2 linked regions of the Acuticoccus sediminis genome follow. The protein of the gene in region 1 interacts with the protein of each later gene in a pairwise test. Links are inferred from orthologs where the notes say so. Each region holds a gene or a part of one and is shown on either strand. Other genes may lie near its edges. The genes, in order: parE and dhaK.

Region 1 (15,169 bases):
CCAGCCGGCGTGACCACGGCCATCGAGGTCGCCCGGGCGGGATACTCCGTCGTCATCTTCGAGGCCGGGCCGTTCGTGATCCCCGCCCACGTCGGGTCGATGCCGTTCCGCTCGCGCGACGACATCACCCCGCGGATTCACGAGCTGGTCCGCTACAAGACCGCCTGGGACAGCAACCCGAACCTCGATGCCGACAAGCCGCGGCCGCTCAACAACGACGCCTGGGCGGCGGTCGGCGGGCGCTCGCTGTTCTGGGGCGGCTGCACGCCCCGCTTCGCCGAATGGGACTTCGCCGACTGGCCCATCGACGCGGCCGACATGGCCCCGTTCTACGACCGGGCGGAAGAGATCATGCACGTTTCCGGCCGGGCGCCGGAGCGGCCGCCGTTCTTCCGCGGCGAGAAGCAGTCCGCGCTGCTGGAACGGCTGGCGAAAGCCGGGATCGGAGCGACCCACGCCGCCCTCGGCGTCGACACGCGCGAGGCGCTCAACGGCTACATGCCGCGCGGCTTCGACTGCGCCATCGACCGCCTCGTGCGTTCGGGCCTGCTCGCCACCGAGGTGACGCACGGCGCCATCGTCCTCGTGCCCGAAGCACCGGTCGACCGCGTGGTGGCGCCGGAGGGGCACGCCGACGGCGTCATCGTCTCCGACCCCGACGGCGGGATGCGCTACCGGATCCGCGCCAAGCACGTGGTGCTGGCGGGCGGGGCGATCCAGTCGACGCGCCTGGCGCTCGCGTCCGGCCTCGACGCGCTGCACCCGTCGGTCGGCAAGTACGTGGCGGACCACCTCTTCGTGCAGGGTCTATTCAAGCTGAAGGCCCCGATGGGCTCGCCCATCTACGCCTTCGTCGACCCGACGCCGGAGCGGCCGTTCCACGTCCAGATCCAGGGCCCGTTCCCGGAGACCTGGTACACGCCCTACCACGCCACGGTCTGGCTCGACTGCGACCCTGAGGGCCTCTACCTCCTCGTCTACTGCTTCGGGGTCGGGGAACCGAGCGAGAACAACGTCGTGATGCAGACGCGCTGCAGGTCGGACGCGCCGGGCGATCTCGGCCAGTACTGCGTCGTCGCCGACAGGACCCGGAACGACCGCAAGGTCCTGAAGGCGATGGAGGCCTTCCTGCCCGATCTCGCCGAGGCCATGGGCGCGGAGTGCGTCCGCTCGCAGATCAACCCCGCGGGCTCGGCGCTGCACGAGATCGGCGGCCTGCGCATGGGCGCGACCGCGAAGGACGGCGTGGTGGACACCTACGGCTGCTTCCACGCGCTGCCGAACCTCTCGGTCGCGGACGCGGCGGCCTGGCCCTCGCAGGGTTCGGCCAACTCCTACCTCACCATCGTCGCCTGGGCACTGCGGCAGGCGGGCGAGGTCGTCGAGCGGCTGAAGGCGTCATGACGCTCGGTTCGGCCCTGTTGCGCCTGATCGCGCTGGCGGCGCTCTTCGGCTTCCTGTTCGGCTTCGACGAGGGGATCATCGCCGGGGCGCTGCCGTTCATCTCCACCACCTTCACCGTCACGCCCGCGTCCGAGGGGCTGATGACGGCGGCGGTACCGCTGGGCGCCGTGCTCGGCGTGGTGCTGGCTGCCGTCTACTCCGACCGGCTCGGACGGCGGCGCGTCCTGATGCTGTGCGCGCTGGTGTTCGTGGCGGGCTCGATCCTGTCCGGCGCGGCGGACGGAATGGAGATGCTGACCCTGTCGCGCCTCCTGCTGGGCATCGCGATCGGCGCCTCGTCCATGGCGGCGCCGATGTTCCTGGCCGAGCTGGCGCCGCCGGCGGTTCGCGGCGCCGTCGTCAGCGCCTTCCAGCTCATGATCACGGTCGGCATCCTGATCTCCTACCTGGTCAGCCTCGGCCTCGCGCCGTTCGAGCAGTGGAGAGTGATGCTCGCGCTCGGGATGGTCCCGGCGGCGGTGGCGTTGGTCGGCATCCTGCGCAGCCCCGAAAGCCCGCGCTGGCTGGTCCTTCGGGGGCGGGACGACGAGGCCCGCGCGACGATCGCCAAGCTCGAGCCGACCCGCTCGCCGGTCGATATCGAGCACCTGGTGAAGGAGATCCGCGCCAACATCGCCCACACGCCGGACGCCGCACGGTGGGGCGCCTTCCTGGCGCCGCGGGTCCTACCGGTCGTCGTCTTCGCGATGGTGCTGTTCTTCCTGCAGCAGCTCTCCGGCATCAACGCCGTCATCTACTACGCGCCGAAGATCATGAGCGAGGCGGGGCTGCCGGGCGTGCATGCCCAGCTCTTCGCGACCGTGGGCATCGGCACCCTCAACGTCGCGATGACGATCGTCGCGATGATGGTGGTGGACCGGATGGGACGCCGGCCGCTGCTGATCGGCGGCTTCGTCGGCGCCGCGGCCTCGCTGGCGTTCATCGCCTATACCTTCGCGACGCCGGAGAACGACTCGATCATCGCGCTCGCCGGCCTCGTCGCCTACATCGCCTTCTTCGCCGTCTCGCTCGGGCCGCTTCCGTGGCTCTACATGTCGGAGCTTTTCCCGATCCGGCTGAAGACGCGCGGCATGGCGCTCGCGGCCTGCGCGAACTGGGCGATGAACTTCCTCGTGGTCTTTCTCTTCCCCGTGGTGCTCGCCGGGGCGGGGGCGGCGGTCACATTCGGCATCTTCGCCGCGTTCTGCGCCTTCGGCGTGGTGTTCGCCTACCTGATGGCACCGGAGACGAAGGGCGTCTCCCTCGAGGAGATCGAGCGCACCCTGGAAGCGCCCGTTGGCTGATCCGGCCGCGCATGGCGGACGGCGGAGCGGCGCCATTGCGGCTCCGGTCCTGCTGACCGGCGCGGTCACGACGGTCTTCGGGTTGATGTTCGGCTTCTCCACGGCGGTGATCGCCGGGGTGCTCGACGACGTCGCCGCCGTCTACGGGCTCGACACCGGCGCGACCGAGGCCGTCGTCACCTCGCTGGTGATCTCGTGCTTCTTCGGGGCGATCCTGGCGAGCCCGCTGTCGGCCCGGCTCGGCCGCAAGCCGGCGCTCGCCATTGCCGGCGTGCTGGCGCTTGCCGGCTATACCGCGATCCTTGCGGGACCGACGCTCGCCGTCCTCGTCGCCGGGCGCATCGCGATCGGCCTCGCTGTCGGCCTCTCGTCGATGGTGGCGCCGATGTATGCGGCGGAGGCGACACCGGCGCGTTTCCGCGGCGCTGTCGTCTCGCTGTACCAGCTCGCCGTCACGGTCGGGATCCTCGCGGCCTACGCGACGCCGCTCTTCCTGTCGGCGGCCCTGGTCTGGAACCAGCTCGTCGGCCTCGGCGTGATCATCGGCGTCATGGGTATCGTCGTCGCGTTCGCCGTGCCGGAGAGCCCGCTCTGGCTGTCGCGCCACGGGCGGACGGCCGAGGCGGAGGCCGCCGCGCGCTTCCTCGGCGTTGCGGATGTCGCGCGGCATGCGGCGCCGGAGGAGGGCGGGGCGGTCCGCCTCGCGGCCGTGATGGCCGGGTCCATCCCCATGGTGCTGACGCTGGCCGGCGGCATGTTCATCCTTCAGAACCTCAGCGGGATCGACGGCATCCTCTACTATGCCCCGAAGATCTTCGAGGGCCTCGGCTTCGAGGCCGGCACGGCGGCTCTCACGGCCACCTTCGTCCTCGGCGCGGTCAACGTCGCCGCGACGGTGGGTGCGATCCTCGCCGTCGACCGGTGCGGGCGCCGTCCGCTGCTGCTCGGGGGCAGCGCTGTCATGGTGGTCGGACTTTCGGCGGTGGTGTTCGCACTGCTGACCGGCAACGCCCTCGCCGGCTTCCTCGGCCTGGCGCTCTATATCGCCGCGTTCGCGGTGAGCCTCGGCCCGCTGCCGTACGTGATGATGTCGGAGCTCTTCCCGTCGCGGATCCGCGAGCCCGGCATCGCCGCCGCGTCGGCGACGAGCTGGCTGTTCAATGCCGCCGTCGCCTTCTTCTTCCTGTCGGCGGTCGAGACGTTCGGCTCCGGCGCCGTCTTCGGCTTCTTCGCCGCCGTCTGCGTCCTCTCCTTCCTGGTCGGCCTGTTCGCCGTCCCGGAGACGCGCGGCGTTCCGCTCGAGGACATCGAGGCCCGCGTCCTCGCCGGCACCCCCCTCCGCCACCTCGGAGAGTAGCGGAGCACCGCGGGAAGTCCGCCGGCGCACCACCATCCCGCGATCAGCGCGGCGGCGGCCGTTCCGGCGTCCGGACCGTTCCCAGCGGGGCGCCGCTGCGGCCTCTTGCGGGACCGGACGCGGCGCTTCGGCGCGCGGGGCGGCTGAACCGGTGATCGCGGGCGCCGGGTCTTCCTGCCGTGCGGGCCGGCCGGTACAGTCGCGCGGATATCACTCGAACGACTGGAGTTGCTGATGATCACGCGCTCTCGCCGTGCCCTCGGCACAACGTTGATCCTCACCCTCGCGCTGTGCGCGGCGGCGGCTGCCCCGGCGGCGGCCCACGACGCGCAGGGGGTCGGCGGCGGACTGGTCTCCGGCTTCATGCACCCCATCCTCGGCTGGGACCACGTTGCGGCGATGGTCGCGGTGGGGCTGCTCGGCGCGGTCCTCGGCGCACCGGCGATCTACCTGCTGCCGATCGAGTTTCCGCTCGTCATGGCGGGCGGCGGGGCGCTCGGCGTGGCGGGGGTGCCGCTCCCGGGGGTGGAGGTCGGCATCGCGGCATCCGCGCTGGTGCTCGGGCTGATGGTTGCGGCGGGGCGGCCCATTCCGCTCTGGCTCGCGGCGATCGTCGTCGGCGTCTTCGCGGTGTTTCACGGTCACGCCCACGGGACAGAGCTTCCGGTCGCGGCTGATGCGCTCTCCTTCGGCATCGGGTTCGTGGTCGGCACCGGCCTCCTGCACCTCGCCGGCATCGTGCTGGGGCTCGCCTGGCGGTGGAATGCCGGGAAGGTTGTGGTGCGGGCCGCCGGCGGCATGATCGCCGTGGCGGGCATCGCCTTCCTCACGGGGACGGCCTGACCCGGGCCGCAACCGCCGGGACCGCTGGTCCCGGCGCCATCCGCCGGCGAAGATAGCCGGACGGCGCGGGTGTGACCCGGGACCCGGCGCCATCCGCGCCGGGGCGGTATCAGATGTCGAGCGCCTCGGCCGAGGCGAACTCGGCGTTCTCCTGGATGAAGGCGAAGCGCGCCTCGGGCTTGTTGCCCATCAGCCGGTCCACAGTCGCCTTCGTCTCCTCGCCCTCGGAGACGATCATCACCCGCAGCATGGTGCGCGACGAGGGATCCATCGTCGTCTCCTTGAGCTGCGCCGGCATCATCTCGCCGAGGCCCTTGAAGCGGCCGATCTCCATCTTCTTGTCGGCCTTGAACTCGGTCGCGAGGAGCTCCACCCGGTGGGCGTCGTCGCGGGCGTAGAGCGTCTTGGCGCCCTGCGTCAGCTTGTAGAGCGGCGGGACCGCCAGGAAGAGGTGGCCGGCGTCGATGAGCCCGCGCATCTCACGGTAGAAGAAGGTGATGAGGAGCGAGGCGATGTGCGCGCCGTCGACGTCCGCGTCAGTCATGACGATGACGCGCTCGTAGCGCAGCTTGGAGACGTCGAAGTCCTTGCCGGTGCCGCAGCCGAGGGCGAGGACGAGGTCGGCGAGCTGCTGGTTCGCCATCACCTTCTCGCGCCCGGCGTTGGCGACGTTGAGGATCTTGCCGCGCAGAGGGAGCACCGCCTGGGTGGCCCGCTGGCGCGCCTGCTTGGCCGAGCCGCCGGCCGAGTCGCCCTCGACGATGAAGATCTCCGTCCCGTGGGCCTTCTGCTGCGTGCAGTCGGCGAGCTTGCCGGGAAGGCGCGTGCGCCGGGTGGCCGAGCGACGGGCGACGTCCTTCTCGGCGCGGCGGCGCATGCGATCGTCCGCCTTCTCGATCACCGCGTCCATCACGAAGCCGGCGCGCTGCGGATCCTTGGCGAGCCACTCCTCGAACGCCTCGCGCACCGCGTTCTCGACCTGACGCGTCGCCTCGGTGGTGGAGAGCTTGTCCTTCGTCTGGCCGACGAATTCCGGCTCACGCACGAAGACGGACAGCATCGCCGCGATGGAGGCCATCACGTCGTCGCCGGTGACGCCGGGTATCTTCTTGTTGCCGACCCGCTCGCCGTGCGCCTTGAGGCCCTTCAGGATCGCGGACCGCAGGCCGTTCTCGTGGGTACCGCCCTCGGGCGTCGGGATCGTGTTGCAGTAGGAACGGGAGAACTCGTCCACCGACACGAAGCCGATCGCCCACTCCACCGAGCCCTTGCGCCCGGCCTGGCCGGCGCTGCCGGAGAACAGCTCGTCGATGACCTTCGGGCGGCCCTTCAGCTCGTCGGCGAGGTAGTCGGCGAGGCCGCCGGGGAAGTGGAACTTCGCGTCCGCGGGCGGCGCGTCGGTGCCGACGAGGAGCTCCGGGTCGCAGTGCCAGCGCAGCTCGACGTTGGCGAAGAGGTAGGCCTTCGCCCGCGTCATCGCGAAGAGCCGCTTGGGCGAGAACTTGAGATCCTTGAAGATCTGCGGGTCCGGGTGGAAGGCCACGGTGGTACCGCGCCGGTTCGGCGCCGCGCCCACCTCGACGAGCGGCGCTTCCGGCACGCCGCGGCAGAAGGTCTGGCGGTAGAGCTTCTTGCCGCGCGCGACCTCGACGACGAGCCTGTCCGACAGCGCGTTCACCACCGAGACGCCGACGCCGTGGAGGCCGCCGGACGCCTCGTAGGCCTTGGAGTCGAACTTGCCGCCGGCGTGCAGCGTGGTCATGATGACCTCGAGGGCGGACTTGTCCGGGAACCGCGGGTGCGGCTCGACCGGAATGCCGCGCCCGTTGTCGGTCACCGCCAGCATGTCCTTGGAGAGGCGCACCTCGATCCAGGTGGCGTGGCCGGCGACGGCCTCGTCCATGCAGTTGTCCAGAACCTCGGCGAAGAGGTGATGCAGCGCCCGTTCGTCGGTGCCGCCGATGTACATGCCCGGCCGGCGCCGGACCGGCTCCAGGCCTTCCAGGACTTCGATGTCGGCTGCCGAGTAGCCCCCGTCCTCGCCGGACGGGACCGGAGCGACCTTGGCCGGCTTCGGCTTGGGTGTCGCCGGGGCCATCTCGCTCTTGCGCTCGGGTTTCGAGCTGCCGCCGCCGAAAAGGTCCTGATCCATCCAATCCCCCTTGTCGCCCAAGACGGTAGCGCAGCCGGCTCCGTGTTGCGATGCCGGCTGGCCAGTTCACCCCAGAAACCACCGGTTTTCCGCGCCGCGGAGCCCCGCGGACGGCTCGTGGAGGGTATCCCCGGGCTGCCTACGCCGACCTTCGATACCGTGTCGACCCGAAAAAGGTTAACGCCGTGCTAGGACTTGTCCGCGCGGCGACGCGTCTCGCGCCGCGCGACCTGCTCGTAGGACGTGCCGAGGAGGCGGTCCCAGAACGTCCAGAACAGGCCGAAGTTGGCGTTCTCGTTGCGGTAGTGATGCAGCATGTGGTGCCGCTTGACGACGTTGAGGAGTCCGCTCGTCATCCTCATGTGGTGCGTGCCGAAGTGGACGAGCTCCTGCGCCACGTAGTTCATCGACCCCGACACGACCGAAATCAGCCACGCCGCCTTCAGCGGCTGCGGCATGACGAGGACCGCGAGCGCCAGGACGGCGCAGAGGATGACGACCGGCGTCTGGACCGCGTTGATCGCGGCCTTGTAGTCGGACGGCTCACGATGGTGGCGCATGTGGTGCCGGCCGACGTCCGCGGTGATGAAGCGGACGAACCTGTTCTCCGGCTCCCAGTGGTAGAGGAAGCGGTGCATCAGGTACTCGACCAGGCTGTAGACGGCGATCCCGTACACCGCGCCGAGCACCAGCTCGAGCGGCCCCCGCGCCAGCCATACGGCGATCCCGCCGACGAGAAGCCAGAACGGCACCCACATCCTGAAAAGCTTGCGGGTCGTCCTGTAGGTGACGAGGTCGAGGACGGTGCGGCTGCGGGAGGCCGTCTGGCGCGGCGTTCCCTCATCGTCGACGAGCACCCGAGCGTCGGTCATGAGCCGTCCTTATCGACCCGCGCAACAAATAACCTGTGGTGACCCGGACAGTATCGGAGAACCCAGGCGTTAAATGCAATTCAAATTGCATAAATCGCTCGCGCGGCGGTGGTGCCGGGATGGCGGAGGCACCGTGTGGGCACTTGCGGGGCTGTACCGACTTCTGCTGCGATAGGCAGTCCGGACGATGGGAATGTCCAACGGCGCGCACAAAGGATCGCTTATGCCGGACGAACGCCTCAACCGCATCGCCCCCGACTTCACGCTCCCCGCGACCGACGGCTCGACGGTCTCGCTGGAGAGCGTGCGGGGCGAGAAGGGGACCGTGGTCGCCTTCATCTGCAACCATTGCCCCTACGTGGTCTCATCGGTGCGGCGCATGGTGGAGGACGCCAAGGCGCTGGCGGGCGACGGTGTCGGCTTCGTCGCCATCTGCGCCAACGACGCACAGCGGTACCCGGCCGATTCGTTCGAGCGCATGAAGGTCTTCGCCGAAACGCACGGCTTCACCTTCCCCTACCTCCACGACGAGGACCAGTCGGTGGCACGCGCCTACCAGGCGGCGGTGACGCCGGACTTCTTCGGCCTCGATGCGGACGGGGTGATCAAGTATCGCGGCCGAATGGACGCGGGGCAGACGAGCGCGCCGCCGCCGGACGCCCCGCGCGAGCTCCTCCTCGCGATGCGCCAGATCGCGGCGAGCGGGGAGGGGCCGTCGGGCCAGAAGCCGCCGGCGGGCTGCTCCATCAAGTGGAAATGAGCGGTCCGGGCGTCGCCTGCCTCAGCGGGCGGGGCGGGTCGGGCCCTTGTACTGCGAGCCGAGGAACTTGTCCCACAGCGGCATGATGGTGGCGAAGTTGGCGTCGTCGTCGCGGTAGTGGTGCAGCATGTGGTGGCGCTTCCACCAGCCGAGGACCGGCCCGTTCATCGGCAGGTGATGGACCGCGAAGTGCATGAGATCGTTGGCGACGTAGCAGGTCGCCGCGCCGAAGATGAAGGCGAACGACTGTTCGTAGGGGATCGGCAGCACGAAGGCGATCAGCGACGAGACGACCGTCACCACGAAGGCCGGCTTCTGCTGGTTCACCGCGCCCTTGGGGTGCGCCGGCTCCTTGTGGTGGTCGAGGTGCATGCGGCTGAGGTCGAACGTCATGCGCCGCACGAGCATCCGGTAGGGGCCGCTGTGCAGGTGCCAGCGGTGGATCGCGTACTCCAGGAACGAATAGTAGACGAAGCCGATCAGCGCGCTCAGCGCCACGGTCCACAGCGAGTCGGAACTGACGATGGCGATCACCAGGATCAGCGAAAGCAGCGGTGTCCAGACCTTGGCGATCTTGCGGATGAGGCGGTTGTCCAGCGCGTCGCGCAAGGACATGGTGCGGGGGCTTTCAGCGAGCGCCATGTGAATGCGACCTCGTGCGGTACTCACGGCAGTGCGGTACGTTTGCGGAGATTTCGGTCCCGACGGAGCGGCAAAGATTAAGGTCGCCCTCGATCAAAGTCCATCCGTTGTGACCGATGTACACCTTGCCAGATCACGCTTGGCGTGCAAGCGGATGACCGCAAATCACACGCTGCCGGATCGAGCCGGCCACCAACGAACAGCGGAGAACGCAAAATGGACGCGCGCACCCTCATCAAGGACCGGTTGCCTTCGCGGTATGTGACCGAAGGTCCCGCGCGTGCCCCGCACCGCTCGTACCTCTACGCGATGGGCCTCACGAAAGAGGAGATCCATCAACCGCTGGTCGGCGTCGCGACCTGCTGGAACGAGGCTGCCCCCTGCAACATCGCGCTGATGCGCCAGGCGCAGTCGGTGAAGAAGGGCGTCGCCGCGGCCCACGGAACCCCGCGCGAATTCTGCACCATCACCGTCACCGACGGCATCGCGATGGGCCATCAGGGCATGAACGCCTCGCTGGCGTCCCGCGACCTGATCGCCGACTCGGTCGAGCTGACCATGCGCGGCCACTGCTATGACGCGCTGGTCGGCCTCGCCGGCTGCGACAAGTCCCTGCCGGGGATGATGATGGCGATGGTGCGCCTCAACGTTCCGGCGATCTTCCTCTACGGCGGCTCGATCCTGCCGGGCTCCTTCCGTGGCCAGCAGGTGACCGTGCAGGACCTCTTCGAGGCGGTCGGCAAGCACTCCGTCGGCGACATGTCGGACGATGACCTCGACGAGCTGGAGCAGGTGGCCTGCCCGTCCGCCGGCGCCTGCGGCGCGCAGTTCACCGCCAACACCATGGCGACCGTGTCGGAGGCGATCGGCCTCGCCCTGCCGTATTCGGCCGGCGCTCCCGCCCCGTACGAGATCCGCGACAAGTTCTGCTTCACGGCCGGCGAGGCGGTGATGGAGCTCGTGAAGACGAATATCCGCCCGCGCGACATCGTCACCCGCAAGGCGCTCGAGAACGCGGCGACGGTCGTCGCGGCGACGGGCGGTTCGACCAACGCGGGCCTGCACCTGCCGGCGATCGCCCACGAGGCGGGGATCGAATTCGACCTCCACGACGTCGCCGAGGTGTTCAAGCGCACCCCGTACATCGCCGACCTGAAGCCGGGCGGGAAGTACGTCGCGAAGGACCTCTTCGAGGCCGGCGGCATCCCTCTCGTCATGAAGGCGCTGCTCGACGGCGGCTACCTGCACGGCGACCAGATGACGGTCACCGGCCGGACCATCGCCGAGAACATGGAGAAGGTGCGCTGGAACGCGGAACAGGACGTCGTCTACCCGACGTCCAAGCCGCTCTCGCCGACCGGCGGCGTCGTCGGCCTGAAGGGCAACCTCGCGCCCGAGGGGGCGATCGTGAAGGTCGCCGGCATGAAGAACCTCGTGTTCACCGGCCCGGCCCGCTGCTTCGACCGTGAGGAAGAGTGCTTCGCCGCCGTCAACAAGCGCGAGTACAAGGAAGGCGAGGTCCTCGTGATCCGCTACGAGGGTCCGCGCGGTGGCCCCGGCATGCGCGAGATGCTGTCGACCACGGCCGCGCTCTACGGCCAGGGCATGGGCGACAAGGTGGCCCTCATCACCGACGGCCGCTTCTCCGGCGCGACGCGCGGCTTCTGCGTCGGCCACGTCGGGCCCGAGGCGGCGGTGGCCGGCCCGATCGGCCTGCTGAAGGACGGCGACATGATCACCATCGACGCCAACGTCGGCACGATCAGCGTCGACCTGTCGGACGAGGAACTCGAGAAGCGCCGCGCCGACTGGAAGCCGCGCGACACGGCGTTCCAGTCCGGCGCGATCTGGAAGTACGCCCAGCAGGTCGGCCCCGCCGAGAAGGGTGCCGTCACGCACCCCGGCGGCAAGGTCGAGGTGAAGGCGTACGCGGACATCTAAGACCCGGTCGGGCGCCGCGTCGTTCCGTCGCGGCGCCCCGCCCTCCGGCGGGCCGGGCCTGCCCCGGTGCGGGGCCGTCGGCGGCCGGTAACGCCCGGGGCTCTTGAAGCGGCGGGAAGGTCCTATAGGATCTTCTTATCCGACAAAGGAGCCCACCATGCGACCGATCCTTCTCGCTGCGGCCTTCGGACTTTTCGCTTTGCCGGCCGCCGCCCAGTCCACGGGCGACCAGGCGGCGCAGCCCGCCGCCACCCCCGCCCCGCAGGAAAGCTCGGCGATGACCCCGGCTGCGGCCGACGCCACCGCCACCCCGCCGACCCCGCGCTACAACATGATCCGCTCCATCTCCGACGATGGCGGCTACTCGGGCTGCTCGCACAGGATGGCCTCTCCGGTCTCCTGATCGCGCCAGCCTCTCGACCTGGAGATTTGAGCCACCGTGCCGAAGGCGCTGATTTTCGATGTTTTCGGCACGCTGGTCGACTGGCGGGGTTCCATCGCCCGCGGCCTCGCGCCGTGGGTGCCGGACGCTGACGCGCGTTCGGCCTTCGCCGACCTGTGGCGCGCGCGCTACCAGCCCTCGATGGAGGAGGTGCGCTCCGGCCGCCGGCCGTTCGTGCCGCTCGACACCCTGCACCGCGAGAACCTCGACGCCGTCATCGACGACACGGGCTCGACGATCCCCGAGGGCGACCGCGAGACGGTCAACCTCCTGTGGCACCAGCTCGACGGGTGGCCGGACGTTGCCGGGGGGCTCGCGCGCCTCGGGCGCACCTTCATCCTCTGCCCGCACTCCAACGGCAATGTCCGGCTGATGCTCGACATGGCGCGGCACAACGGCTGGCGCTGGGACGCGATCCTGGGCGCGGAGACCACGGGCCACTACAAGCCGCGGCCGGAGAGCTACACCCGCGCGGCGGAGATCCTGATGCTGCCGCCGGGCGAGGTGATGATGGTCGCCGCCCACAACGGCGATCTCGCCGCGGCCCGTGCCTGCGGCCTCGCCACCGCCTTCATCCCTCGCCCGACCGAGCACGGCGCGGGCCAGACGATCGACCTCGAGGCCGAGGCGGACTGGGACGTGGTGGCGCGCGATCTCGACGATCTCGCGGACAAGCTCGGCGCATGAGCGACGGCGCGAAGGGCCCGGCAATCACCATCACCTATTGCACCCAGTGCAACTGGCTGCTGCGGTCGGGCTGGATGGCGCAGGAGCTTCTGTCGACCTTCGGCACCGACCTCGGCTCGGTCACCCTGGTGCCGGGCACCGGCGGCGTGTTCGAGATCACCGTCGACGGCGAGACCATCTGGGAGCGCAAGCGCGATGGCGGCTTTCCCGATGTGAAGGCGCTGAAGCAGCGGGTCCGCGACCACGCGTTTGCGGACCGGGACCTCGGCCACCTCGACCGCTGAGGTCGGGACGGGGAGGGCGATCCTCCCCGCCGCGCGTCTCAGGCTTCCAGGACCGGCTGGAAGCCTCCGAAGATCATGCGCTGGCCGTCGAAGGGCATCGGGCTGGCGCCGGGCTGCATGCGCGGGTCCTCCATGATGGCCTTCCAGCCGGCGTCGCGCGTCGGCTTGTCGGGCCACATGATGAAGGCGAAGACCACCACCTCGTCGTCGGCCTTCTTCACCGCCATCGGCAGCGAGGTGACCTTGCCGTCGGGCACGTCGTCACCCCAGCACTCCATGATCTTGATGGCCCCGTGGTCCTTGAAGACGACGGCGGCGTCGGCGGCGTGCTTGATGTACTTCTCGCGGTTCGCGGCCGGAACCGCGGCAACCATGCCATCCAGGTAGCTCATCGCATCTCTCCTCAGGCGCTGACGGATTGGGACTGCATGTCCTTGAACGCGGCGTAGTCCATCCACATCACTTCCCAGATGTGCCCGTCCGGATCCTCGAAGGACCGGCCGTACATGAAGCCGTGTTCCTGCGTCGGTCCCGGGTCGGCGACGCCGCCGGCCGAAACCGCGTTCTCGACCGCCTTGTCCACCGCCTCGCGGCTCTCCTGCGACAGGCAGAGCAGGGTCTGCACGCTGTCGCGGCCGGCGATGGAGCGCGTGGTGAACTCGGAAAATTTCTTGTGGGTCAGCAGCATGACGTGGATCGCATCGGAGAATGTCATGCCGGCCGAGGTACCGTCTTCGCAGAACTCGTTCCGCTTGGCGCCGACCGCCTCGTAGAACGCAACCGCCCGATCGAGATCCGTCACGGGCAGGTTGACGAAGATCATTTGTGTCATGGGGTTCCTCCCTTTGGGTTTGTCGGATATCGCACGATGAGTTATCTATTACAACTATGAAGTCAGAAAAAATAACTAATCCTGATTCTGACGCCATCGGCTGGAGCTACAACGACTCCTGCGGCGCGGCGCACGCGCTCGACCTGGTGGGCGAGCGATGGGCTCTCCTGGTCATGCGGGAGATGATGTTCGGGCCGAAGCGGTTCACCGATCTCAAGGCGAGCCTGCAGGGCATCAGCGCCAACGTCCTGACGCAACGTCTGACGAAGCTGGAGGCGCTCGGGATCGTGGAGCGGGTCACGCTGCCGCCGCCGGCCGGCCGCGCCTACCGGCTGACGCCGTGGGGCGAGGAGGCGCGGCCGATCTTCATGGTGCTCGGACGCTGGGGCGCACGCTCGCCGATGCACGATCGAACGCAGCACCTGAGCGCCGCCTCGATGATGCTTTCGTTCGAAACGATGTTTTCGGCGGAGAGCGCGGAGGGCGTGACGCTGGCGGTTTCGATTGCGATCGGCGCGGAAGAGTTCCGCATCCGGGTCGCGGGCGGCACGCTCACCGTGGAGCGGGGCGGGCGGGCACCCGTGGACGCCTCCATCGCTGCCCCGTCGGCCCCCCTGATCGCGGCATGGGTCTACGGCGGGGTGCCGCTGGAGGCGCTGGAGCCGGAGGGTGTCCGCGTCGACGGCGATCGTGATGCATTGGCAACGTTCCGCACCCTGTTCGTGCTTCCGCCTACATTGGGGCTGGAGACTGCGTCGGACGGGGGTTGCGAATAAGGCGAATCATGACAACATCATGCCGTGTCCAACGCATCGAAAGGAGGTGATCCAATGTCGAGTGGGATTCTGAAGCGGGCGGCGACGTCTGGATCGAATCAGCGGACGACGGAGCAGCCTCTTTCCATCCGCTGACCGGTCGGGCCTTGCCGGACGTATTCGTCCGCTGAAGCTCACGGGGGGTCGCGCAGGCGACCCCCTTATCAGCAAATGCTGAACCAGAGACATGCGAGACGCCGAGGCGCCTCACATGCGGTTTCGACGGGTCGCGAAAGCGGCCCTTTTTCGTTTCTGCCCGAAGTCATCACCCACGAATATCCGGCGGGCACGAGGTTCCGGGCCGTCCGTCCGGCGCCAGCAGCGGCGCCGCGGGGAGCGCGCTGCTGGCGCTCCTCGGATCGCTTCCCTGCTCAGGCCTCCGCGGGACTGCGGGTGGCGAGGAGGGCGAGCCCCTCGTCCGTCACCGTCACCATCGTGGTTCCGTTGGCGCGGACGCACTGTATGAGGCCGCGGTCCACCGCATCCTCCCACACCGGAAGGCGCGGGCAGGACGTGCGCCACACGTCCATCGTCTCGCGGTAGGTGCGGGGGGCCTTAACGGTCCATTCGAGAAGGTCGAGGACCAGGGATTCGGGTCCGTTCATCACAACCCCTTTTCATCCGGACGCACTGCCGGCCGGGCGCCGACACCGTGCGGTCGTTACCAGGAGTTGCATCATACCTAAGGCACCCGCCCGTGGCCAAGCATCATATTGCGGGTCGAGCGACCGGAGCGGTCAGACGTCGAGCGTGACCATGACGGGGACGTGGTCCGACGGCTTGGTCCAGCCGCGG
Region 2 (15,114 bases), on another replicon or contig:
ATCGTCTTCGACCCGGTCAGCGACAGGGCCGTCGCCAGCGCGCTCTTCGATGCGCCCGCCGAGATGGAGGCCGCATGACCGCCGCCGCGCTCCACAACGCCACGAAGCGCTTCGGCGACACGGTCGCCGTGGCCGACGCGACGCTCGAGGTCGCGGACGGCGAGTTCGTGGTCCTGCTCGGCCCCACGGGCGCGGGCAAGACGACCACGCTGCGCCTCTTCGCAGGGCTAGAGACGCCCGAGGAGGGACGCGTCACCATCGCCGGCGAGGACGTCACGCGCCTCGGCCCGGCCGAGCGGGACGTCGCCTTCGTCTTCCAGCAGTACTCGCTCTACCCGCACCTCACCGTCTACGAGAACCTCGCCTTCCCGCTGAAGGCGCCGGGGCGGGCGTCGGGCGGGCGCAGGGTCAGCGCGGACGCCATCCGCAGGCGCGTCACCGAGATCGCGGAGCTGCTGCGGATCGAATCCAAGCTCGGGAACCGGGTGACGGCGCTGTCGGGCGGCGAGATGCAGCGCGTCTCCATCGGCCGGGCGCTGGTTCGCGAGCCGAACCTCTTCCTGATGGACGAGCCGCTGTCCTCGCTGGACGCCAAGCTGCGCGAGGACCTCAGGGTGGAGCTGAAGCGCATCCAGCGCGACCTCGGCGCGACCATCCTCTACGTGACCCACGACCAGCTCGAGGCGATGACCCTCGCCGACCGCATCGGCGTCCTCGCCTCGGGCCGGCTGGTGCAGGTGGACACGCCGCGCGCCGTCTACGAGACCCCCGCCGACGTCTACGCCGCGCAGCGCCTCGGCAGCCCGCAGATCAACCTCGTGCCGCCGGGGACGCTGGCGATCGGCGGAACGCCGGCGGGCGCGGCGACGGTCGGCGTCCGGCCGGAGGACGTCGTCCTGCACAAAGGTGCGGCAAACGGAACCGGCGTGACCGGCCAGATACTTACCATCGAACATTTTGGTGTAGAGACGATTGCGCTCGTCGAGATCGCGGGGCGGCACGTTCATGCGCTGGTCGGACCGCGTGCGGACTTTGCCCACGGCACGGCCGTGGTCGCCTCCGTCCGTCCCGGCGCGGCGCTGTACTTCGATAGCGCGGGAGTGAGGCTTTCATGAGTACCGAGACCGAGGCGCCGGCGGAGGCGGCCGGCGACACCGCCCTGATCGCCGCCCTCATCGCCGCCGCCCACGACACCATCACCACCCACCGCGACGAACTCTCCGAGCTCGACCGGGCGATCGGCGACGGCGACCACGGACACAACATGGCCCGCGGCTTCGACGCGGTCGCCGCGGCGGCGGACGAGATCACGGCCCTCCCTTTCGGCAAGGCCCTCGCCAAGGCCGGCACCACGCTGGTGATGAAGGTCGGCGGCGCGTCGGGGCCGCTCTACGGCTCGGCGCTGATGGCGGCCGGGAAGGTTCGCGACGAGGCCCCGACCACGCTCGCCGAGGTGGTGGAGCTCCTCGACGCGGCGGTCGACGCGGTGAAGAAGCGCGGCAAGTCCGACGTCGGCGCCAAGACCATGCTCGACGTTCTGGTCCCGGTCGCCGATGCGCTGCGCGCCGGGCCGGCCGAGCCGCTCGGCACCGCGCGCGAGAGCGCGGCGGCCGCCCTCGAGGCGACGCGGGACATGGTCGCCACGAAGGGCCGCGCGGCGTTCCTCGGCGAGCGCTCCGCCGGGCACCTCGACCCCGGCGCACGATCCTCGACGCTGTTGATCGACGCGGTTTCTGCGGTGCTGGAGAAGTCATGAGCGACAACGTTTCGATCGTGATCGTCTCGCACTCGGCGGACGTCGCGAAGGGCGCGGCGGACATGGTGCGCCAGATGGTCGGTGAGGAGGTCCGTGTCGCCTGCGCCGGGGGCACCGCCGACGGCGGCCTCGGCACCGACGTCGCCGCCATCATGGCCGCCATCGAGGAGGTCTGGACCGAGAAGGGCGTCGCCGTCCTCGTGGACCTCGGCGGCGCCGAGACCAACTCGGAGATGGCGATCGAGATGCTGGGCGAGGACAAAGGCGCGCACGTCGCGATCCTGAACGCGCCCGTCGTCGAGGGCGCGGTGATGGCCGCGACCGAGGCGTCGGGCGGCTCCTCGCTCGACGAAGTGCGGCAGACGGCAGAGGATTTTGGAGCATGACCGGTTCGGCAGCGGCGTCCGCGATGGGCGAATGGATCGAGGGCGCGGCGACGATCGTCGACCCGACGGGCCTGCACGCCCGCCCCGCCGTGAAGCTGACCAAGCTCGCCAAGACGTTCGGCGCCGTCGTGGAGGTGCGCGCCGACACCGACGCCACGTGGACCAACGCCAAGTCGCCCAACTCGGTGATGAAGATGAAGGCCGCGCACGGCAGCCCGCTCCACATCCGCGCCTCCGGCGAGGACGCGGACGCCGCGGTGGCGGCGCTGGTCGCGCTGGTGGAGCGCAACTTCGATGCCTAGCGAGACGGCGGAGGCCGTGCGCGAGGCGGTCCACCGCGGCACCGCCGTGTGTGGCGGCGTCGCGATCGGCCCCCTCCACGTCCTCAGGGGCGTGGCGGTCGCGCGGCGCGAGGCTGCCGCGACGCCGCAGGAGGAGGTGGGCGCCTTCCGCGCCGCCCTCGCCGCCGCCACCGCGGCGCTCGAGGCCGTGCTCGCAGCGGAGGACGAGCTCGCGGGCGACATCCTGGAGTTCCAGGCCGCCCTCCTCGACGACCCGGACCTCATCGAGCCGATCGCCGCGACCATCGCCCTTGGAACGCCCGCCCACGACGCGTGGGCGGCGGCGATGGACACCGAGATCGCCGCGTACCGCGAGGACGGCGACCCGGTGCTGAGCGCTCGCGCCGACGACCTCGCCGACCTCAGGACACGCGTACTGCTCGCCCTCTCCGGCGGCGAGGGCGGAGGTGGTACGACGCCGGCCGGCGCCATCATCCTCGCCGTGGAGATGACGCCGTCCTCCTTCCTGGCGCTGGACCACGCCCGCATCGCCGGTGTCGCCACGACCGGCGGGAGCCCGACGAGCCACGTCTCGATCCTGGCGAAGGCACGCGGGGTGAACCTCGTCGTCGGGCTCGACACGGTGCCGGACGAGACGCTGGAGGGCGCGACGGCGATCCTCGACGCGAGCGACGGCACCCTCGTCACCAACCCCGCGCCCGTCACCCTCGGCGAGGCGGAGGCGCGGCGCGCTGCCGGGGCCGCGGCGCGCAGCGCGGCGGACGCGCGGGCGGCCGACCCGGCCGTCACCGCCGACGGCGTGCCGGTCAAGGTGATGGTCAACATCGACGACCCGGCGCTCCTCGACCTGATCGGCCCCGCGATCTGCGACGGCGTCGGCCTCACCCGGACCGAGTTCCTGTTCGCGGACGGGGCGCCGGACGAGGACACCCAGTTCACCTTCTACGCCCGCCTCCTCGCGTGGGCGGACGGGCGGCCGGTGACGATCCGCACCCTCGACGCGGGCGGCGACAAGCCGATCCCCGGCGTGACGTTCGACGGCGAGGCGAACCCGTTCCTGGGTGTGCGCGGCGTGCGGCTGTCGCTCGGCCGGCCGGACCTCCTGCGCACCCAGCTCCGCGCGCTCGCCCGGGCGGCCGCGACGACCCCCGTCCCGCTGAAGGTGATGGTGCCGATGGTGACGGTGCCGGACGAGCTGGAACGGGTGCGGGCGCTGCTCGCCGAGGCAGTCGCCGCGCTCGAAGCTGCCGGCACGCCCTGCGCGACGCCGATCCTCGGAACGATGATCGAGGTGCCGGCGGCGGCGCTGACCGCGGGCACGTTCGATGCCGGCTTCTACTCGATCGGCTCCAACGACCTCATCCAGTACGCGACCGCGAGCGCGCGCGACAATCCCGCCGTCGCCTCGCTCGCCGACCCGCTGAACCCGGCCGTCCTGGAGCTCATAGCGCGGACCGTCGCGGCGGGCGCGGCGCGGGGCGTCGAGGTCTCGCTGTGCGGCGACATGGCGTCGTCGCCGGCGCTCGCCGGTGCGCTCCTCGCCACGGGCCTGCGCGTCTTCAGCGCGGCACCGGCGGAGGTGGGCGCGGTGAAGCAGGCGATCCGCGCCTCGGTCTCCAACGCGCCGGAGGACGGCGGCGATGCGTGACGCGACGCGGCGGCCTCCAGTGCGCACGAGGCAACCCGACCACGGGGCAGGCCGTGGATGACGAGGAGGCCGACGCGGACCCGGTCGCCCAGTACAAGCGCCTCCTGAAGGCGGCGCTGGAGCGACGGCCCTCGGGCACGCGCCAGAAGCTCGCCGAGGCGATCGGCACCCACAAGAGCTTCATCAGCCAGGTCACGAACCCGGCCTACCGCGTGCCGCTTCCCGCGCAGCACATCCCGACGCTCTTCCGCGTCTGCCACTTCGGGCCGGAGGAGAAGCGCGCCTTCCTCGAAGCCTACCGCATCGCCCACCCGGGTCAGGCGGGCGCCATCGAGGAGCTGGCGCGGATCGACGCGGACGTCCTTCGCATTCCGATGCCGTATTTTTCCGACCCCGCGACCCGCCGCGACGTCGAGGAGCTGATCCGCGACTTCGCCGAGCGGGTGATCGCGCTCGCGCAGAAACCGCAATAAGCCGCGGGGCGGACGACCCCCGAGGAGGACCCCATGAAGAAACTGATCAACAGCCCCGACACGCTGCTGGCCGAAAGCCTCGCCGGGTTCGGCGCGGTGCACGCGGACATCGTCAACGTGAACCTCGACCCGATGTTCGTCACCCGCAAGGACGCGCCGCGCGCCGGCAAGGTCGCGCTGATTTCGGGCGGCGGCACCGGGCACGAGCCGATGCACGCGGGGTTCGTCGGCATGGGGATGCTCGACGCGGCCTGCCCCGGCCAGGTCTTCACCTCGCCGACCCCGGACCAGATGATCGCGGCGATGGAGGCGGTCGATGGAGGCGCCGGCATCCTCCTGATCGTCAAGAACTACGCCGGTGACGTCATGAACTTCGAGATGGCGGCCGAAATGGCGTCCGGGCCGGTCGAGACGGTGCTGACCAATGACGACGAGGCGGTCGAGGAATCGACCCACAGCCAGGGCCGGCGGGGTGTCGCGGCGACGGTGATCGTGGAGAAGATCGTCGGCGCGGCCGCCGAGCGCGGCGGCGACCTCGCGTCGCTGAAGGCACTGGGCGACGCCGTCAACGCGGCGTCCGGCACGATGGGCGTCGCGCTGACGAGCTGCACCGTTCCGGCCGCCGGGCTGCCCACCTTCACGCTCGCAGAGGACGAGATGGAGATGGGCATCGGGATCCATGGCGAGCCCGGCCGGCGCCGCGTCGCGATGATGACGGCGAGCGCCATCGCCGAGGAGATCGTCGGCGCGATCGTCGACGACGTGAAGCTCGCCTCGGGGGAGGAGGTGCTGCTCCTCGTGAACGGCATGGGCGGCACGCCGCTCCTGGAGCTCTACGGCCTGTACGACGCCGCCGCCCGTGTCGCGAAGGGGCACGGCCTGACGATCACGCGCTCGCTGGTCGGCAACTACTGCACCTCGCTGGAGATGGCGGGCGCCTCGATCACGCTGACCCGCCTCGACGCCGAGCGCACGGCGCTGTGGGACGCGCCGGTCCGCACCGCGGCCTTTCACTGGGGCTGAGGCGCCGCCCCGCCCGGAGGCGGTCCCGCCGACCAGCTCGGGCAAACTGCTCCTATGGCCGCTTGCGCATGAGGCCGGAGACGTAGGTCTCCGGCGGCCAGTCCCTGGTCTCGGCGTCGAAGAACGCGGCGAGGCCGTCCTCGATCAGCCGGCTCGGGACGCCGGCGTCCGCGAACATCGCGCGGGCGTAGCGGACGTCCTTGGCGGCGTTCTCAAGGCTGAACTTGAGGCCGTCGTAGTGGCCGGCGACGACCGGGGGCATGATCGCCATGAACGTGCCGGAGCGGCTGCCGCTCGCGGAGATGACCTCCACCATGCGGGTCATGTCGACGCCGACGGAGTCGCACCGGCGCATCGCCTCGACGGTCAGCGCCGCCTGCCCCTGGGTGATGAAGTTGTTGATGAGCTTGGCCGCGTGGCCGGTTCCGGGCGGTCCCATTCGCACGATCGTCTTCGAGGTGAGCTGGAGGAACGGCTCGACGCGGGCGAAGTCCGTCTCCGAGGCGCCGACCATCGAGACGAGCGTGCCCGCCTCCGACTCGGCCGGCCCGCCGGTGACGGGCGCGTCGATGAGGGCGATGCGCGAGTGGGAGAGGTCGACGGCGATCTCGCGGGTGACGGACGGGAGCGAGGTGCTGGTGTCGACGATCATCGCGCCGGGCGTCAGCACGCCGCGGACCCGCTCGACGACATCGCGCACCACGTCGGCGTTCGGCAGGCACAGGAAGAGGACGTCGGCCTGCTCGGCGACGGCCTCGACCGAGGCGAGGACGGTGATGCCCGCGCCGAGAAGCCTGCCCTCGTGCGCCCGGTTGCGGTGCAGCGTGGTGATGACGGGATGCGCGCGGGCGAGGCTCATGGCCATCCCGGTGCCCATCAGCCCAGGGCCCAGAAATCCAATGCGCATCATGTCCATGTCGCCACCCCGTTCCGGCACTTAGCCTTCAGGTTTTCAATCGGCGACGGACCGGTCTTCCTTCGCCGCGACGGCCGAAACCGTCACGACACAGGGAAATGCGCCGAGCGAAACATAGCCCTGAGCGCAGATGCGCCCCCTCCCTCCCCACGGGTCAGGAACGGGAGCTTGCCCCCGGTTGTATTAATACCAACGCGGAGCTAATTGCAAATAACCTAAACTTCACACTTCCGTTTTCGTCCATGCACTCTAGTGCACGTCAGGTATATGACCATTGCGTCATCGAGGGCGTGTCGGGGGTCGCGGGCCCCCTCGTTCCGCCACGAGTGGGGCCGCCGGAGCGGGACGCGCGCTAGGCGCTGCTTGCCACGAGGACGCGGTCCGGCGGGGCCGAGGCGACCAGCGGCAGCAGCCGGCCCTGGAAGTTGACCAGCGGGTGGCCCGGCCGGTCGGTGGTCTCGGTGACCCGGCCGATGAAGATGCCGTGGCTTCCGACCGTGTGGTGGGAGACCAGCGCGCAGGCCATCGTGCAGAGCGCGTCCGCGAGGAGCGGAACGTCCCCGGCGCCGCTGCGCCACCGCGCGTCGTCGAACCGGTCGGCGCCGTGCAGGCCCGAAAGGCCGGCGAAGCGCAGGGCGAGCTCGTCGTCGCAGTCGCGCAGGAGATTCACCGAGAAGACGCCGTTCGCGAGGATCGCGTCATGGCAGCCGGACGCGCTGTTGACGCAGACGAGGAGCGACGGGGGATCGGCCGACACGGACGTGACGGCGGTCGCCGTCAGCCCGAGCCGCGTGCGCCCCGCCCCGGTGGCGACGACGGTGACGCCCCCGGCGAGGTTGCGCATCGCCGACTTGAACGCCCCCGCCTCCACCGGCACGGCGGGCGCCGGCTCTGCGGCGGCTTCGGCGCGCTCCTCGATGTGGGCCCGGACGCTGCCATCGGAATCGACCCAGCCGTGCTTGCGGGCAAAGCCGATCATCGCCGCGAAGCCCGCCTCCCAGTCCGCCTCGCCCGCGTGGGGCGAGAGGCGGCGCAGATCATCCGGGCGGACCCACGCATGCTCGCCCTCGATCCGCGCGACCGGACGTAGGGCCCGCTCGGCCCCGGCGCCCCTTCGGCGCACGCCGACGGAGAAGCGCTTGAAGTCGCGCGGGTCGTCGAGGCGGAGATGGCCGTCGTCGGTGACAATGATCTGCATCGGGCGCCTCAGGCCGTCTGGCGCAGCCGGACCGGCTCGGCGTCGCCGGTGCCGAGGGCGCTGCGGATGGCGGGAATGATGCGGGTCCCCCAGAGCTCGATCTGGCGCAGCATCGTCTTCTGGTCGAAGTCGCCGAGCTGGGTCTGCAGCGCGATCTGCGTCGGCTTCAGGATCTCGATCTCCTCGAGCATCCGGTCGATCACCTGGTTGACGCTGCCCACCGGCAGGTTGGCCCGGATCTCGTCGAGGGACATGTCCTTCTCGCCCGGCACTTCCTTGACCATGTAGCCGTCGTCGGTCTGGGCGCGGCGGTATTTCAGGCTCTCCGACACGCGGCGCTGGAAGCGGGCATTGTCGAGGTAGCTGTCGATCTCGGCCGCGTTGTCGCTGGCGTAGGCGCAGCGCAGGAATCCGAACGGCGTGTCGGCGAGGTCCTTGCCGTGGTCGGCCGCGACCGCCTCCAGCTTGCCCCGAAGCCCCTTCAGCGCCTCCTTGCCGTTGAGCAGCGCGGTGACGAACATGTTGTGCCCGTCACGCACCGCACGGCCGAGCGAGCGGGGGTTGCCGGAGACGATCCAGATCGGCGGCGTCGGCGTCTGCAGGGTGCGCACGCTGATCGACGTCGGCGGGATCTGGATGTGCTTGCCGTCGTAGGAGAAGATGCGCTCGGAGAGGCCGCGCTCGATGATGTCGAGGTACTCGCTGTAGATCTCGCCGGCGTCCTCGAGCCTGACGCCGAAGCGCTCGAACTCGAACTCCTGATAGCCCGAGCCGACACCGAGATCGAGTCGCCCGTTGGACACCGTGTCGGCGAAGCCGATCTCCGCCAGCAGCCGGTTGGGGTGGTAGAGCGGCAGGATGCACACCGCCGTGCCGAGCCGGATCGTCTTCGTCAGGCCGGCGCAGTGGGCGACCATCATCAGCGGCGAGGGCGAGAGGCTGTAGTTGTTGAAATGGTGCTCGGCGTACCAGGCGTTGTTGAATCCGGCCTGCTCCGCCGCGATCGTCTGCTCGACGGAGTTGCGGATGACCTGGTCCGGCGCCTGATGGTAGCCGCGCTGCTGCGCCAGGATGAAGACGCCAAAGTCCATGTGTTCCTCCCATCGAATTATTGGCTTCGAGTTGATCCGAAGCGTAATAACCGCAAGATGGCGAAACAATCCGTTGGCTTGGAAACGGTCTGTTGCGAAATCCGCAATAACGGGAGGCAAAGATGGACCGGCTGAAGGCGATGGCGCTGTTCGTGGACGTGGCCCGGGCGCGCAGCTTCACCGCCGCTGCGCGGGCGAAGAACCTGTCGCCCTCCTCCGTGTCACGCCAGATCACCGAGCTGGAGGCCGGGCTCGGCACGCAGCTCCTCTACCGCAGCACGCGCTTTGTCGACCTCACCGAGGCGGGCGCGCTCTATTTCGCGCGGGTCGCCCAGGTGCTGGAGGACATCGCCGACGCCGACGCTGCGGCGACCGCCCTCCAGGCGGCGCCGACGGGGACGCTGCACGTCCACTCCCGCTACCTCTTCGGTCTCGTGGTGCTGGCGCCGCTGCTGCCGCAGTTCCAGGCGCTCTACCCGGAGATCATGCTGGAGCTCAGCCTGTCGGAACGGTCCTCGCGGCTGCGCGACGACGCGTTCGACGTGGACCTGCGCTTTCGCACGCCGCCCGATCCCGGCCTGGTGCAGGACCTCGTACTCCCGAGCGAGCGCATCCTGGTCGCCTCGCCCGCCTACCTCGAGGCGGGGCCGTCGCCGGTGCGGCCGGCGGACCTGCACGCGCACCGCTGCCTCGGCTACCTGATGGGCCGGGAGCCGATCGTCTGGCGCTTCATGCACGGCGCCGCGTACGAGGAACTGACGATCGACACGGCGCTGAAGGTGGACAGCGGCGAGCTGCTGCGGCGCCTGGTGCTCGGCGGCCACGGCATCGCGCTGCTCGACGACTTCACGGTGCGCCGGGAGATGGACGAGGGGCGTCTCGTGCGGCTGCTGGCGGACCACCGGGTGACCAACACGACCTTCGAGGGCGGGGTCTTCGCCGCCTACCGCGAGACGACCTACACCCCGTTGAAGATCAAGGTCTTCGTGGACTTCCTGAAGGAACGGCTCGCCCCGTCCGCCGCTCAGGCGCCGGCGTAGCGGTCAGCCGGCAGCCCGCGCACGCCGAGGCCCGTGACGGCGAGCAGCGCCCCCGCCCACGGCTCCGACGCGCTGAGGCCGGTGCTTCTGGAAATCGAGGTCACGTAGAGGACGTCGAGGTCCGCGCCGCCGAAGGTGAGGCTCGTCGGGTGGGTGACGGGGAGGTCGATGAGACGGTCCAGCCGCCCGTCCGGCGCGAACCGGGCGATCTTGCCGACGCGCACCAGCGCGGTCCAGAGGAAGCCCGCCGCGTCGATGGTGGCGCCGTCGCCGCCTGAGGAGAGTGGCGACAGGTCGGCGAAGACCTGCCGGTTGGTGAGCGGCCCCTCCCCGGCGTAGTCGAACTGCCAGATCACGCGGCGGGGGCTGTCGGCGATGTAGAGGGTGCGTCCGTCGAGCGCGAAGGCCGGCCCGTTGGCGACGCCGAGGGGGTCGCCGATCCGTTCCACCGTGCCGTCGACGGCGAGGCGGTAGAGCCCGCCTTCGGGCGCCTCGCCGTCCGCGCGGTGGCTGTGCATGCTGCCGAAGACGAACGCGCCGGTGCGGTCCACCTTGCCGTCGTTGAGCCGCACGTCGGGGTGGCCGATGCCGATGTCGGCCACATGGCGCACCTCGCCGGTCACGGGGTCGAGGCGCGCGAGGCTGTCCTTCAGCGCGGCGACGAGCGTGCCGTCGCGCGCCAGCACCACGGAGCCGATCGGCGCCGGCAGCGCGAACGCCTCCAGTGCGCCCGACCGCGGGTCGAGCCGACGGACGGTTCCGGCGAGGGCGTCGACCCAGACGAGGGCCTGCGCCGCGTCGTCCCAGACCGGACTTTCACCGAGTCCGTCAACGGTGGTGCCAATGCGGTGGATTTCGCCGTTCATTCTGCTAGCCTCAGTTGAATGGATGTCCGCGCGGCCCACAATCGAATGTGGACCGAACGTGACTCGCAGCAGCGTCTCGGACCCTTTCGATCACCGGACGTCACCGTTCCAGCGCCGGCGTATGCGGCTCTTCACCCACTTGGATATGACAAAAGACGTGCTTGAAGATTCCGACACGCCCGAAACCTCGGCGCGCGTCAAACAGATCATGGCAACGGCCGTAGAGATCTTCGCCCAGAAAGGCTACAAGGGCACGTCGATGCGCGAGATCGCCGACGCGTGCCAGATCTCGAAGGCCCTGCTCTACCATCATTTCGAGAGCAAGGAGACGATGTACGAGCGGGTGACGAACGAGTTCGGCGCCCGTCTGCATGCATTCGTCGACGCCGAGGTGTCGTCGGTCACCGAACCTGTGGAGAAGCTGCGCGCCTTCATGATGGCGTCGGCGGAGTTCTTCGACCGCAACCGCGCGGGCTGGGTCGCCTCCGCCAGCACGTTCTGGAACGACCCCGACCGGCAGGCGCAGACCTCGCGGATCCTGCGGCGCGACACATTCGAACGAAAGCTGCGCGCGATCATCCAGGACGCCGTCGACGCCGGCCAGATCCGCGCCGACGTGGACGTCGCGACGGCCGGGCGTCTCGTCCTGTCGACGATCAACTGGCTGCACCGCTGGTACGACCCCCACAAGGGGCCGCCGGCCCGCGACATCGTCGCGAGCTACTTCGACATGATCTTCGAGGGGCTCAAGCAGCGGGACTGAGCGCCGGGGAACCCGGGCGCCCACCCTCAGGCGCTCGGGTCGCTCACCGCCTCGTAGGGCTCGGACCGCCGCCCGCGCAGGACGCGCTTGGCGATGGTCCACAGCACCAGGAGAAGGCAGGCCCCCAGCAGCGTCGCGCTGATCGGCCGCTCGACGAAGTGGCTGAAGTCGCCGCCGGAGAGGACCAGCGAGCGGCGGAAGTTCTCCTCCATCAACGGCCCCAAAACGCAGCCGAGGATCACCGGCGCCGGCTCGAAGCCCAGCCGCCGCATGCCGAAGCCGACGATCCCGAAGGCCATCACCGTGAAGATGTCCGTCGTCGAATAGTTGACGGTGTAGACACCGATGCAGATCAGCACGACGATCGTCGGGAAGAGGATGTTGAACGGGATCGTCAGCACCCGTACCCACAGCCCGATCAGCGGGATGTTGAGGACGAGAAGCAGGATGTTGCCGACGCCGAAGCTGACGATCAGCCCCCAGAAGAGGTTCGGCTGATCGACCATCAGCATCGGCCCGGGCGCGATGCCGTGGATCATCAGGACGCCGAGGATGAGCGCCATCACCGCGTCGCCCGGCACGCCGAGCGTGAGCGTCGGGATGAAGCCCGTCTGCACGCCGGCGTTGTTGGCCGACTCCGGACCGCAGACGCCCTCGATCGCCCCCTTGCCGAACTCCTCCGGGTCGCGCGCGACCCGCTTTTCCAGCGTGTAGGACATGAACGAGGCGATGAGGCCGCCGGTCCCAGGCAGCGTGCCGAACACCGAGCCGACACCCGCCCCGCGGGCCATCGGCATCCACGAGCGGCGCCATTCCTCGCGCGTCGGCAGCATCGAGCGGAAGGTGATCGAGCTGCGGTCGACCTGACGCAGAGGCCCCCGCCCGGCATTGGCGATCAGCTCTGGCAGTCCGAAGAGGCCCATCGCCAGCGCCACCAGCGACAGCCCCTCGAAGAGCTGCGGCAGGCCGAAGGTGTAGCGCGAGGTGCCGCTGTTGAGGTCGATGCCGACGAGACCCAGCAGGAGTCCGAAGACGATCATCGCCAGCGCCTTGAAGGGCCGCCGGCTCGCCAGCAGCGAGGCCGCAAGCAGCCCCAGCAGCATCAGCGAGAAGTACTCCGGCGCGCTGAACTCGATGGCGAGGCGCGACAGCGGCTGCGACAGCGCGATGAGGATGACGAGCCCGGTCATGCTGCCGACGAAGGAGGCGATGGCGGTGATGAAGAGCGCGACGCCGGCCCGCCCCTTCTGCGCCATGGGATAGCCGTCGATCGCCGTCACCGCACTCGAGGCGGTGCCCGGCAGATTGAGGAGGATCGACGCGGTGGAGCCGCCGTAGGCCGCCCCGTAGTAGATCCCCGCCAGCATGATGACGCCATAGGTCGGGTCGAGGTGGAACGTCACCGGCATCAGGACCGCGATCGTCGCCATCGGCCCGATGCCGGGCAGGACGCCGATGAAGGTGCCGAGGAACACGCCGAAGAAGCAGTACAGAAGTCCCATCGGCGTCAGGACGACGCTGAAGCCGATGGCCAGCCCGCTCGCAATGCCTGACAGGTCGATCACGGCAGGAGTCTCATCTGCAGGTGCAGCCCGTAGACGAAGACGAGGCCGCACATCCCCGCCACGGCCACCGAGAGGACGAGCGAACGCAGCAGCGACGTCGCCGGGCTTGCCCGGCTGGCGAGGAAGACCGCGACGGCCGCGGCGACGAGAAGGCCCGCCCGCTCGATCAGCAGCGCGAATGCGGTGAAGCCGGCCATGTTGGTGATCAGCGAGCGGAGCGTGGTGAGGTCGAACCCGCCGGCGCTCTCCTCGCCCTCGGACGGCGCGCGCGCCTCGACGAGGATGATGCCGATGCCGATCGCGATCATGGCGACGCTGAGCACGGTCGGGAAGTAGCCCGGCCCCATGTTGCGGGTCGAGCCGAACGGGTAGTTCAGCGCTTCCACCAGCGCGAACACGCCGATCGCGATGACGCAGAGGCCGGCGACGATGTCGACCTTCGACATCTGCGCGAAGTCGAAGTCGCGCAGGATCGATCCGCTGTCTCCGGCCCGCCGACCGTCGATGTCGTGGTGTGATGTCACGGGCGCCTCCTCCTGGTTTTGTTGTGTTGAGCGCGGCATGGGTGGACTGGGTTCCTCAGGGGCTGGCGCGGGCGTTCGCCTCCGCGGCGAGCGCGGGCAGGCCGACCGAGCAGGCGTGCACCCCGAGGTGGGCGGTCATCTTCAGCACCTGCAGAATGGCCGGAACCTCCACGCCGTGGGCGAGCGCCCGGCGAATGGCGGCCCGTCCGGCCGCCTCGTCGTAGCCGGTGAAGCAGCATGCGAGGGCAATGTCGATAAGGTCCCGCGTCGTCTCGTCCAGCCCCTCGCCGGGCGCCGGACAGTCGAGAAGGTCCAGCAGCCGCTCGACGTAGACGGGATCGTCGCGCAGGAGCAGGTCCAGCGCGTCGGGGCACTCGCCGAGAAGCTCGCCGCAGCGCGTTTTGAGGGCGGCCTGCTCCGGGGTCAGCGCCGTCTCGCGGCTCGCCCCGGTGGCGGCGAGCTCGTCCATGAGGAGGCGCACCCCGCCGAACGTGCCGTGGAGCCCCTGAGCGGTCGCGAGGCGGAGGACGTCCGCGATCTCGGCGACCCGCGCCCCCTTGTCGAGCGCGAGGCCGATGTGGAGGGCGAGGCCGCTGGCGAAGAGGTGCGTCGCCGACGCGTCGAGGGCGACGTAGACGAGCTCCACCGTCCGGGCCGGGAGGGGTCCCGCCTCGGCGGGCCGCGCCGCGTAGCGGGCGTAACGCTCGAGGAACTCCGGGTGGGTGCGCAGGAGCACGTCCGTCCAGGGCCGCCAGTAGCCGCGGGCGGCGATGAAGGCGTCCTTGCGCCGGCGCTGGTCCGGGGTGAGGTCGGCGTCCATCATCGCGCGTCTCCCGTGACCATGCCGGTCTCCGCCGCGACGGGCAACTGCGCGCCGGTGACGAAGGCGGCGTCGCGCGACAGCAGGAAGGCGGCGACGTCCGCGACCTCGTCGGCCGCCGGGTCCGCCCGGGCGGGCAGCGTGATGGTATTGGCGCGCACGCCGCGGCCGCCCCACTCGCATGCAAGGGTGCGGGCCAGCATGGCGACCCCGGCCTCGCGGCTGGCGGCGTCGGTGGCGTCGTCGTCGTCCGGCCAGTCGTAGACCAGGGTGACGAAGGCGCCGCCGCCGTGCCGAAGCAGCGGGCCGGACGCCTGCGCCGCCGCCAGCACCGCTGACGGCCCGTCATCGTGCGCGTCGCGCAGGTGGAGGACGCCGGACAGGCGGGTGCCGGCCGGGATCGAGCCGCCCAGACGGTCTGCCAGTGTCGCCGCACCGGCCGCGCCGGTGTCGAGGCGGACGACGGTCGCGCCGCCGCGCTCCAGCGCCGCGGCCGATGCGTCGCCGAGCGCGCCGGGCCGGGCGAGGACCGCGACGGTGCCCGGCCCGTCGTCTCGGTCGTGGGCGGGCGGTGTGACGCGGCAGGCGGGTCCGCTGCCGCCGTAGGCCTGTGAGCCGCCGTCGGCGACGAGCGTCGTTCCGAGCAGCCCCCGGGCGCGCGGCGACGACAGGAAGTCGATCACCGCGGCGATCTCCCCGGTCTCGCCCATGCGGCCGAGCGGCACCTTGGCGATGGCCGCCGC

Evidence for each region.
Region 2: the proteins of parE (region 1) and dhaK interact in binary tests that used the Escherichia coli proteins (3 or more experiments, as listed by UniProt). The link is inferred for Acuticoccus sediminis from one-to-one orthologs.

What each region holds. Positions count from the first base shown.
Region 1 is NZ_QHHQ01000003.1:265,148-280,316, reverse strand. What follows is about bases 4,579-7,528. They hold parE (DNA topoisomerase IV subunit B), read right to left. Parts: upstream 7,100-7,528; coding sequence 5,057-7,099; downstream 4,579-5,056. Other genes in these bases: DLJ53_RS15515 (sterol desaturase family protein), read right to left, coding at 7,288-7,528; DLJ53_RS15525 (HupE/UreJ family protein), read left to right, coding at 4,579-4,947. Also shown: DLJ53_RS15540 (GMC oxidoreductase), read left to right, coding at 1-1,404; DLJ53_RS15535 (sugar porter family MFS transporter), read left to right, coding at 1,401-2,747; DLJ53_RS15530 (sugar porter family MFS transporter), read left to right, coding at 2,740-4,104; more of DLJ53_RS15525, read left to right, coding at 4,339-4,578; more of DLJ53_RS15515, read right to left, coding at 7,529-7,971; DLJ53_RS15510 (thioredoxin family protein), read left to right, coding at 8,195-8,731; DLJ53_RS15505 (sterol desaturase family protein), read right to left, coding at 8,753-9,373; ilvD (dihydroxy-acid dehydratase), read left to right, coding at 9,590-11,314; DLJ53_RS15495 (hypothetical protein), read left to right, coding at 11,472-11,717; DLJ53_RS15490 (haloacid dehalogenase type II), read left to right, coding at 11,754-12,443; DLJ53_RS15485 (Rdx family protein), read left to right, coding at 12,440-12,727; DLJ53_RS15480 (DUF1428 domain-containing protein), read right to left, coding at 12,766-13,119; DLJ53_RS15475 (VOC family protein), read right to left, coding at 13,131-13,559; DLJ53_RS15470 (winged helix-turn-helix transcriptional regulator), read left to right, coding at 13,616-14,335; DLJ53_RS15465 (hypothetical protein), read right to left, coding at 14,746-14,979; xth (exodeoxyribonuclease III), read right to left, coding at 15,112-15,169. UniProt on the Escherichia coli protein: Topoisomerase IV is essential for chromosome segregation; it is the principal protein responsible for decatenating newly replicated chromosomes. It relaxes supercoiled DNA.
Region 2 is NZ_QHHQ01000002.1:1,350,503-1,365,616, forward strand. The notes cover bases 3,699-6,593. They hold dhaK (dihydroxyacetone kinase subunit DhaK), read left to right. Parts: upstream 3,699-4,598; coding sequence 4,599-5,588; downstream 5,589-6,593. Other genes in these bases: DLJ53_RS13995 (putative PEP-binding protein), read left to right, coding at 3,699-4,092; DLJ53_RS14000 (hypothetical protein), read left to right, coding at 4,146-4,565; DLJ53_RS14010 (NAD(P)-dependent oxidoreductase), read right to left, coding at 5,641-6,498. Also shown: DLJ53_RS13970 (ABC transporter ATP-binding protein), read left to right, coding at 1-78; DLJ53_RS13975 (ABC transporter ATP-binding protein), read left to right, coding at 75-1,115; dihydroxyacetone kinase subunit DhaL, read left to right, coding at 1,112-1,756; dihydroxyacetone kinase phosphoryl donor subunit DhaM, read left to right, coding at 1,753-2,142; DLJ53_RS13990 (HPr family phosphocarrier protein), read left to right, coding at 2,139-2,444; more of DLJ53_RS13995, read left to right, coding at 2,437-3,698; DLJ53_RS14015 (flavin reductase family protein), read right to left, coding at 6,857-7,702; DLJ53_RS14020 (LLM class flavin-dependent oxidoreductase), read right to left, coding at 7,711-8,793; DLJ53_RS14025 (LysR family transcriptional regulator), read left to right, coding at 8,916-9,833; DLJ53_RS14030 (SMP-30/gluconolactonase/LRE family protein), read right to left, coding at 9,818-10,699; DLJ53_RS14035 (TetR/AcrR family transcriptional regulator), read left to right, coding at 10,908-11,462; DLJ53_RS14040 (tripartite tricarboxylate transporter permease), read right to left, coding at 11,489-13,027; DLJ53_RS14045 (tripartite tricarboxylate transporter TctB family protein), read right to left, coding at 13,024-13,551; DLJ53_RS14050 (carboxymuconolactone decarboxylase family protein), read right to left, coding at 13,607-14,374; DLJ53_RS14055 (SDR family oxidoreductase), read right to left, coding at 14,371-15,114. UniProt on the Escherichia coli protein: Dihydroxyacetone binding subunit of the dihydroxyacetone kinase, which is responsible for the phosphoenolpyruvate (PEP)-dependent phosphorylation of dihydroxyacetone via a phosphoryl group transfer from DhaL-ATP.